3 linked regions of the Pigmentiphaga sp. H8 genome follow. The protein of the gene in region 2 interacts with the protein of the main gene of each other region in a pairwise test. Links are inferred from orthologs where the notes say so. Each region holds a gene or a part of one and is shown on either strand. Other genes may lie near its edges.

The links.
Region 1: the proteins of recO (region 2) and ssb interact in binary tests that used the Escherichia coli proteins (3 or more experiments, as listed by UniProt). The link is inferred for Pigmentiphaga sp. H8 from one-to-one orthologs.
Region 3: the proteins of recO (region 2) and recR interact in binary tests that used the Escherichia coli proteins (3 or more experiments, as listed by UniProt). The link is inferred for Pigmentiphaga sp. H8 from one-to-one orthologs.

The regions. Positions count from the first base shown.
Region 1 is NZ_CP033966.1:823,060-825,918, reverse strand. The notes cover bases 109-2,817. They hold ssb (single-stranded DNA-binding protein), read right to left. Parts: upstream 1,858-2,817; coding sequence 1,360-1,857; downstream 109-1,359. Other genes in these bases: EGT29_RS04025 (MFS transporter), read right to left, coding at 2,018-2,817; EGT29_RS04035 (VOC family protein), read right to left, coding at 940-1,338; EGT29_RS04040 (DUF190 domain-containing protein), read left to right, coding at 546-878; crcB (fluoride efflux transporter CrcB), read left to right, coding at 143-526. Outside these bases: EGT29_RS04050 (AMP nucleosidase), read right to left, coding at 1-42; more of EGT29_RS04025, read right to left, coding at 2,818-2,859. UniProt on the Escherichia coli protein: Plays an important role in DNA replication, recombination and repair. Binds to ssDNA and to an array of partner proteins to recruit them to their sites of action during DNA metabolism. Acts as a sliding platform that migrates on DNA via reptation.
Region 2 is NZ_CP033966.1:3,343,794-3,346,927, forward strand. Bases 1-2,984 are described here. They hold recO (DNA repair protein RecO), read right to left. Parts: upstream 1,967-2,984; coding sequence 1,034-1,966; downstream 1-1,033. Other genes in these bases: acpS (holo-ACP synthase), read right to left, coding at 1-249; pdxJ (pyridoxine 5'-phosphate synthase), read right to left, coding at 249-995; era (GTPase Era), read right to left, coding at 1,959-2,858; rnc (ribonuclease III), read right to left, coding at 2,861-2,984. Outside these bases: more of rnc, read right to left, coding at 2,985-3,134. UniProt on the Escherichia coli protein: Involved in DNA repair and RecF pathway recombination.
Region 3 is NZ_CP033966.1:4,045,786-4,048,865, forward strand. The notes cover bases 151-3,080. They hold recR (recombination mediator RecR), read right to left. Parts: upstream 1,957-3,080; coding sequence 1,345-1,956; downstream 151-1,344. Other genes in these bases: EGT29_RS19105 (undecaprenyl-phosphate glucose phosphotransferase), read left to right, coding at 151-1,104; EGT29_RS19110 (SlyX family protein), read left to right, coding at 1,117-1,329; EGT29_RS19120 (YbaB/EbfC family nucleoid-associated protein), read right to left, coding at 1,968-2,294; EGT29_RS19125 (DNA polymerase III subunit gamma/tau), read right to left, coding at 2,291-3,080. In the rest of the region: more of EGT29_RS19105, read left to right, coding at 1-150. UniProt on the Escherichia coli protein: May play a role in DNA repair. It seems to be involved in an RecBC-independent recombinational process of DNA repair. It may act with RecF and RecO.

The sequences.
Region 1 (2,859 bases), 2.5 Mb from region 2 along the record:
GGGAGCAGGATGGCGAAGAAGGACACTGGCGGGCGGGGTCATGATCGGCTTTGAGGAAGGGCTTGGCATAGCTTAGCCTACCGCGGCCTGGCCGGTCCGCCGCGCTCGTACTACACTAGCCCGCCTTAGCAAGGAGTCCCTCATGCTGCTCGCGGTAATCGCGATCGCCGTCGGCGCCGCCATCGGGGCGCTGCTGCGCTGGGTATTGGGGCTGGGCCTGAACGCCCTGCTGCCGGCCATGCCGCCGGGCACCCTGGCCGCCAATCTCATCGGCGCCTACATCATCGGCCTGGCCGTGGCCTATTTCGCCGGCAACCCCGCCCTGCCGCCCCATTGGCGGCTGTTGATCATCACCGGCTTCTGCGGCGGCCTGACCACCTTTTCCACCTTCTCGGCCGAACTGGTCGCCCTGATCCAGCAGCAGCGGCTGGGCTGGGTGGCCGCGACCATCCTGGTCCACGTGGGCGGCTCCGTCGCGATGACCCTGCTCGGCATCGCCACCTACGCCGGATTGCGGCAGTCCTGACCCCGCAAGGAGACACACCGTGAACGGCTTCCAACTGACCTTCTTCACCCAGCAGGACCGGCGCCACGGCGGCCAGCCCCTGGCCCACTGGCTGCTGGCTTTCGCCAAGGCGCAGGGCGCGCTGGGCGGCACCCTGGTGGCCGCCGGCGAAAGCTTCGGGCACACCGGCCGCTTCCACTCGGCACGCTTCTTCGAGCTGGCGGACCAGCCGGTCGAGGTGTCGATCGCGGTCGATGCGCCGACCTGCGACCGGCTGCTGGCGGCGCTGGCCAAGGAACCGATCGACCTGTTCTACGTGAAGCAGCCGGTGGAGTTCGGGCGGGTGGGCGCCCAGGCGCCGGCGGCGGGCTGAAACGATCGGATCATTTGCAAAAAAACCCCGCCGGCTCGGACGGGGTTTGGCTAGGGCCTGTTCAGGCCGCCGTGCTGATGACAGCCTCGATGCGGTTGCCTTCGGGGTCGACCACGAACGCCGCGTAGTAGGCCGGACCGTAGCGCGGCCGCGGCCCCGGCGCGCCATTGTCGGCGCCCCCGTGGCGCAGGGCCGCCTCGTGGAAACGGTCGACGGCATCCCGGCTGGGCGCGGAAAAGGCGAGATGGAACCCCGGTCCCGGCACGCTCTCTCTTTTCGAGCATTGCTTGAGCGCGAACTTGTCGCCCCCTCCGGGAAGGCCGTACCCGACGGCGTGCCGGTCGGGATCGCCGTCGAAGTCCGTCCAGACACGCTCATAGCCCAGAGGCCCGAGTACCGCGTCGTAAAAACCGGCGGCGGTACGCAGGTCGGCCACGCCGAAAGAAAGATGGTGGAGCATCGAGGCGGATGGGCGTACCCGTCAGAACGGGATGTCGTCGTCCATGTCGGCGAAGTTCGGCGCCGAGCTCGACTGCGAGGCCGGACGCTGCTGGCCGCCGCCACCGCTGGCCGGGCGGTTGGACTGGCGCGGGGCCGGCGCGGAATCGCCATAGCCGCCTTCGCCACCACCGCCGCCGCCTTCGCGGCCGCCCAGCATCTGCATCTGGTCGGCGACGATCTCGGTCGTATATTTATCGGCGCCAGTGTCCTTGTCCTGCCACTTGCGGGTCTTCAGGCGGCCCTCCACGTACACCGAACGGCCCTTCTTCAGGTATTCGCCGGCGATCTCGGCCAGGCGGTTGTAGAACACCACGCGGTGCCACTCGGTTTCCTCGCGGCGTTCGCCCGAGTTCTTGTCCTTCCATTGGGACGTGGTGGCGATGGACACGTTGCAGATCGCGGCGCCATCGGGCGTGTAGCGAACTTCGGGGTCGCGGCCCAGGTTGCCGACCAGGATGACTTTGTTGACGGATGCCATTACCACACTCCTATTGACTGTATTCACCGGCCCGCAGCGAGGCGGAGGGATTGTAGCCACCCCCGCCCGGCGCGGCCACGGGCCACAAGAAAAAAAACATCATTGGTTGAAAATGCGCCGACCGCAATACGGTCTCGTGCGTAAATGGGACAGAAAGGGCTCAGGAGGCGGGGTGGGACACCCGCTCCGGCTGCGCGGCCCGCCTGGCGGGCAGGGGCTTCATCCCCCAGGCCGCCAGCAGCCATATTACCGCCAGCCCCGCCGCAGACTGGAATACCGCCGCGGGCCCCAGGTGGGAGAGCAGCCAGCCGCCCAGCGCCCCGCCGGCGAAAAGCCCGATGGCCTGGCTCGTATTATAGAAACCCAGGGCCAGCCCCTTCAGCGACGGCGGCGCCACGCGGGACACCAGCGAAGGCTGCATGGCCTCGAGGATGTTGAACACCGAGAAGAAGGCGATCATGGCGCCGACCAGCCAGCCATAGCGGTCCTGCGCCCACGGCAGGAACATGCACACCAGCACGAGTCCGGCAACGGCCCCCAGCAGGGTCTTGCGGTGGGTGGCGTAGCGCTCGGTGACGCCGATCACCGGCACCATCACGACGAACGAGGCCAGCACCACCGGCAGGTAGACCTTCCACAGCGTGGCCGCGTCCAGGCCGCCGGTGCGCGCCAGCGCGGCCGGCACCACCACGAACAGCGCGACCTGGATCAGGTGCAGGGTGAAGACCCCCAGGTTCAGCCGCAGCAGGTCGGGGTGCGACAGCACGCTGGACATGGATACCGGTTCGCCCCGCGGCGCCGGCGGCGCGGCCGGAACCACCCAGGCGGCCACGCCCAGCGCAGCCACGCCCAGCGCGGCGATGGTCCAGAACAGGCCGGTCAGCCCGCCCCAGCCCACCACCACCGGGGCCAGTACCAGCGACACCGCGAAGGTCAGCCCGATCGAAGCGCCTATCATGGCCATGGCCTTGGTCCGCACCTCGTCGCGCGTGGCGTCGGCCA
Region 2 (3,134 bases):
CATGCCCAGTCCCACGGCCTTGGAAAAGGCCTCTTTGGCGGCGAAACGGGTGGCCAGGAAACGCACGCCGCGCTGCGGGTCGCGGTTCCTGCGCGCGGTGAATTTCGCGAATTCCTCGGCGCCCAGGATCTTCTGCGCGAAGCGGTCGCCGCGCCGGGCCAGGGCCTGTTCGATGCGCTCGACCCGCAGCAGGTCGATGCCGATGCCGGCCAGGGCGGGAAGCGCGCCGTCGCGCAGCGACTCGGGCATCAATGCGCCGGTCTCGGCAAGGCGCCGCTGCGCGCGGTGATCATCAGGGCCTTCATCTCGCGCACCGCGGCCTCCAGGCCGCTGAACACGGATTGGGCGATGATGGCATGGCCGATGTTGAGCTCGGCGATGCCATCCAGGGCCGCGACCGGCTGCACGTTCTCGTAGTGCAATCCGTGGCCCGCGTTGACCCGCAGGCCCTGCCGCAGCCCGACCGCCACCGCATCCCGGATGCGCGCCAGCTCGCGCTGCGCCGCATCGGCCACGGCCTCGGCATAGGCGCCGGTGTGCAGCTCGATCACGGTCGCGCCCGTGCGGGCGGCGGCCTCGATCTGATCCGCCTGCGGATCGATGAACAGCGACACCCGCACGCCGGCGTCGTGCAGGCGCGACACGGCGGCCTTCACCTCGTCGAAATGCCCCAGCACGTCCAGCCCGCCTTCGGTGGTCAGCTCCTGGCGCTTCTCGGGCACCAGGCAGACGTCCTGCGGCCGGATCCGGCAGGCGATCGCCAGCATCTCCGGCGTGATCGCGCACTCCAGGTTCATGCGCGTGCGAAGCTTGCCCCGCAGGCTTTCGACATCCGCGTCCTGGATGTGCCGGCGGTCCTCGCGCAGATGCAGGGTGATCAGGTCCGCCCCGGCTTCCTCGGCCACCAGCGCGGCCCGGACCGGATCCGGGTAGGAAGCGTGCCGCTGCTGCCGCAGCGTCGCCACGTGATCGATATTGACGCCCAGATCAATCATAGATATCCAACAATTCCGTCCATTCAGCCCACTCTCGCCTATCGGTCGGCGATTTTTCCAGGATGCGGTGGATCCGGCTCCGCCGGTCCACCCGCATCGCCACCCGGGGGACGCGCGTCGGCGCGTAGGGGCGGGAAACTCCTCAGGTCGTGCAGGACCTGCCGCGTCGACATCGGCCGGCCATTCATATGATAGTCCAGCCGTTCCCGCAGCAAGCGGCGCAGCTCGGGCTCGGCCGCGACATCGTCGAAGCGGCCCTCGGCCAGCGCCAGCAGCGATTCGCCGGTGATGGGCGTGCCCGACTGCGGCGCTTCGGGCTCTTCCTGCTCCGGCCCCGCCTCCAGCGGGACACGGTAGCGGGCCCCTGCCCGCACGGGCTCGTCCGCGCCCGTGGCGGCCGGGTCGAAGCCATAGCCGATCTCGCACAGCAGCCGCCATTCGAACGCCCGCAAGGCCCCCGACAGCCGGGGATGCGCGGCCAGGCGGGACAAGGCCTCGACATAGGCGTCGTACAGCGACTCGTGGGGATCGTCGCGCCCCAGCAGGCGCAGCAGCAGTTCGTTCAAATACCAGCCCGACATGGCCGCCGCGCCCTGCAAACGCTGCGGGGCCCCGAACCACTCGGCCCGCACCAGGGTCTTGATCTCGCCGGCACCGCTCCAGGACAGGCTCAGCCGCTGGAAGGCGATCAGCACCGGCCGCAGCGCCGAATGGGGCCGCTTCGCGCCCTTGGCCACCAGCGCCAGCCTTCCATGGGAACGCGTGAACACGTCCAGGATCAGCGAGGTTTCGCGATAGGGATAGCTGTGGATCAGGAAGGCGGGAACATCGTCCACCCGCTGCCCGCGGACGCGCGGACGCGCCTGCTTGGCCGGCGCGGGGGCGGCCCCCAGGGGCGTCCGCCGGAACAGCGATCCTGCGGCGTCGGGCAAGATCTCGTCCGGCGCCACGGGATCCTGGGAATTACTCATAACCCAGGTCGCGCAGCGCGCTTTCGCGCTCGGCCCAGCCCTTGCGCACCTTTACGTAGATTTCCAGGTGCACCGGCTTGTCGATCAGCTTGGCGATGTCCTGCCTGGCCTCGGTGGCGATGCGCTTCATCCGTTCGCCGCCCGTACCCAGCAGGATCGGCCGGTGGCTGTCCCGGTCGACGATCACGCAGGCCGCGATGCGGGTCACGCGGGGCTGCTCTTCCCATTGCTCGATGACCACGGTGGAACCGTAGGGCAACTCGTCGCCGACCAGGCGGAAGATCTTCTCGCGGATGAGTTCGCTGGCGATGAAGCGCACCGGCCGGTCGGTCAGGGTGTCTTCCTCGAACATGGGCTCGCCTTCGGGCAGGCCCTTGGCGATTTCGTCCAGCAGATGGTCGAGCTGGCGCGACTTGGCGGCGCTGACCGGCACGACGGCATCGTAGGGGTGCAGCCCCATGATGCGCGATACGTAGGGAAACAGCGCGTCGCGGTCCTTGAGCAGGTCGGTCTTGTTCACGGCCAGGATGCGCCGCGCCCGCGCCGGCAGCAGGGGCAGCAGGTTGGCGTCGCCCTCGGACCACTTGCCGGCCTCGACCACGTGCACCACGGCGTCCACGTCGGCCAGCGCCTGGGTCACCACCCGGTTCATCATGCGGTTCATCGCGCCGCCGTGGCGGGTCTGGAACCCGGGCGTGTCGACGAACACGAATTGCTCGGGGCCTCGCGTGAAGACGCCGTGGATGCGGTGGCGCGTGGTCTGCGCCTTGCGCGAGACGATGCTGACCTTGGCGCCGATCAGCGCGTTCAGCAGGGTCGACTTGCCCACGTTGGGCCGGCCGACGATGGCGACGAAACCGCAGCGGCTGGCGGTGGAGGAATCTGAAGACATGGTCATTTCTTGACAGCGGGCTGGCTCGAGGCGGACAGGGTCTCGCCCGCAGGCTGCGGCGCCGAAGGTACTGCCTGGGGTTCTTTCCGGGGAGCGGCCGCCGGGACCGGCGCCTTGCCTTCGGCCGCCTGGGTCGAGGTGATCTTGGCGACCGGCGCCTCGGTGACGACGGGCGCCTTGGCGGCAATCGGCGCGGCGGCCGAGGCGGCGCCCTCTCCAGCCTTGGCCGAATCGTCCGGCACTTCCTGCGCCACCGCCACCGGCAGCGACAACTGC
Region 3 (3,080 bases), 700 kb from region 2 along the record:
CCCATCGAGCACCGCAATCTGGGCCGGGAAATCCTGCAGGCCTGGGCCTTCCTGACACCCGTGGCGCTGCTGCCGGGCCTGGCGCTGATGCGGCTCAGCGCGCAACACCTGTACGGCGCCAGCCAGTACGTCCGCCGGGCCATCTTCATCATGCCCGGCTTCCAGGCCCAGACCCTGGCCATCCGGCTGCGCCGCTCGCCGGCCATGGGCATCCTGGTGGACGGCTACTTCGACGACACCCCGCGGCAGGAGCCGCTGGACTCGCTGCCCTACCTGGGCGACCTGCCCCAGGCCGTCGAACACCTGAAGGAACAGAAATCCAACGTCGCCTTCATCAGCATGACGCTGATGAAGACCCCCTACGCCCAGCCCATCCTGAATCAGTTGGGCGATTCGACGTCGGCCATCTACCTGATCCCGGAATCGCCCGCGCTGGGCGATTTCGAGGTCAGCGTCAGCAACATGGCGGGCGTGCCCCTGCTGCGCCTGCACGACACCCAGATCCTGGGCATCGCGCGAGGCATCAAGCGCTGCATGGACCTGCTGTTCGCCGGCCTGATGCTGCTCGCGGCGGGCATCCCCATGCTGGTGATCGCGGCGCTGGTGCGGCTGAGCTCGCCCGGCGCTGTCCTGTTCCGCCAGACCCGCTATGGCCTGGACGGCGAGCCGATACAGGTCATGAAGTTCCGGTCCATGTACACGCACCAGCCGGACCCCGGCAAGATCCACCAGGCTACCCGGGGCGACCCACGCATCACGCCCGTGGGCCGGATCCTGCGCCGCACCTCGCTGGACGAACTGCCCCAGCTGTTCAACGTCTTCAACGGCAGCATGAGCCTGGTCGGCCCGCGCCCCCATGCCGCGGAACACAACGAGTTCTACCGGCAGCAGATACGCGGCTACATGCTGCGCCACACGGTCAAGCCGGGCATTACCGGCTGGGCTCAGGTCAACGGGCTGCGCGGCGAAACCGACACGCTGGACAAGATGATGAAGCGGGTGGAGTACGATCGCTACTACATCCAGCACTGGTCGCCCTGGCTGGACATCCGCATTCTTTTCATGACCTTGCGTCTGGTTGTCCACGACAGCAAGGCCTATTGACGACAGCCTTACATGCCCGACACGCCCGCCCCCCAGCGACTGATGGAAGTCGAGATCAAGCTCGCCTTCATGGAAGACCTGGTCGAGCAATTGAACGAACTGGTCTACCGGCAGCAGCAACAGATCGATGCGCTGGCGCGCGAGCTGGCCCGGGTCCGGGAACAGAGCACGCAGGGACCGGCCGCGCCGGCATCACTGCGCGACGAGATCCCTCCGCACTACTGAAACGGAAAAGCGCGCCTACGGCGCGCGGCGGTCCATCAGCGCCCAGGCGATGGTGCCGGCATCGACGTATTCCAGCTCGCTGCCGGCGGGCACCCCGCGCGCCAGCCGGGTCACGCCCAGGCCCTGCGCGCGCAGCAGCTCGGCCAGATAGTGGGCGGTGGTCTCGCCTTCGGTCGTGAAATTGGTGGCCAGGATGACTTCCCTGACCTGGCCGTCGGTGGCACGCTCGAGCAGGCGGTCGAAACCGATCTCGTGCGGCCCCACGCCCTCGAGCGGGGACAGCCGGCCCATCAGGACGAAATACAGCCCGTTGTAGCTGTGGCTGGCCTCGATCATGTTCTGGTCGGCCGGCGTCTCGACCACGCACAGCAGGCTGGCGTCGCGGCGCGGGCTGGCGCAGGTTTCGCAGATCTCGGACTCGGTGAAGGTATTGCAGCGCACGCAATGGCGCAGCCGGTCGACGGCGTCGCCCAGGGCCTGGCCCAGCATGCGGGCGCCGTGCGGGTCGTGCTGCAGCAGGTGATAGGCCATGCGCTGCGCCGACTTGGCGCCTACCCCCGGCAAGCGCTTGAGGGCATCGACCAGTACCGACAGCGGCGCCGGTCCGACGAATCGATCGCCTGCCATGACCGTCCCGCTCAGAAAGGCAGCTTCATGCCCGGAGGCAGGGGCAGGCCGGCGGTCAGCGCGGACATCTTCTCCTGGCTCGTGGCTTCGGCCTTGCGCAGCGCGTCGTTGAGCGCGGCCGCCACGAGATCCTCCAGCATGTCCTTGTCGTCGGCCAGCAGGCTGGGATCGATGGCGACGCGCTTGACGTCGTTGCGGCAGGACATGGTCACCTTGACCAGTCCGCCGCCGGAGACGCCTTCGACGAGCATGTCGGCCAGCGCTTCCTGCGCCTTCTTCATGTTTTCCTGCATCTGCTGCGCCTGGCGCATCAGGCCGGCAAGCTGTCCTTTCATCATGGCTGGGTTCCTTGTTGGGATTCGGAAGATACCGGGCGGATCGAATCGGGCACGATCTGGCCGCCGAAATTGTCGAGCAATTCACGTACGAAGGGGTCGGCCATGATCGCGCGCTCGGCCTCGGCCTGGCGCGCCTGGCGCTCGGACTCGGCCACCGCGAAGGCAGTGGCGTCGCCGGTCTGGCCGATCTCGAAGCGCAGCCGCACGGGCACGCCGAAATGCTGCTCGAGCACGACGCGTAGGCGCTCGACCCCCGCGCCTTCGGCCAGCCCGCGGGTCGCGACCTTCAGCACCACGGTGCCGCCTTCGACGCCCACCCACTCGCTTTGCTGCGCGAGCTGGGCGGCGATGCCCTTGATGGGCAGCCGCGCCGCCAGCACGGGCCAGGGCTCGTTCAATGCGATGGGACTGCCGCCCGCTCCGGCAGCGCCTTCGCCGCCACGGGGGGGCGCCGCCTGGACCACGGGTGGGGCCGGCACGGCGGGCGCTTCCCGTACCACGGGCGGCTTGGCGGCCTGGGCCGGCGGCCGGACGGCCGGCGCGGGACGAGCGGCCACCGGCATCGTGTCCGGGGGACCCGCGTCGTCGGGCTCGAACGACGGTGACGGCCCGTCCTGCAGCCCGGCTTCGATCTCCGAGTGCCAGGCAGGCGGCCCGTCTTCGTCGGCACCCGCCCCGTCCGGGGGCGAGGCCGGCGCCGGTGCCGGCGCGGTCCGCGCCGTGTTGCCGGCGGGCCGGGCGGGCGCCGATGCGGGCGCACGCTTGTTGCCGGCCATCGACATGTTG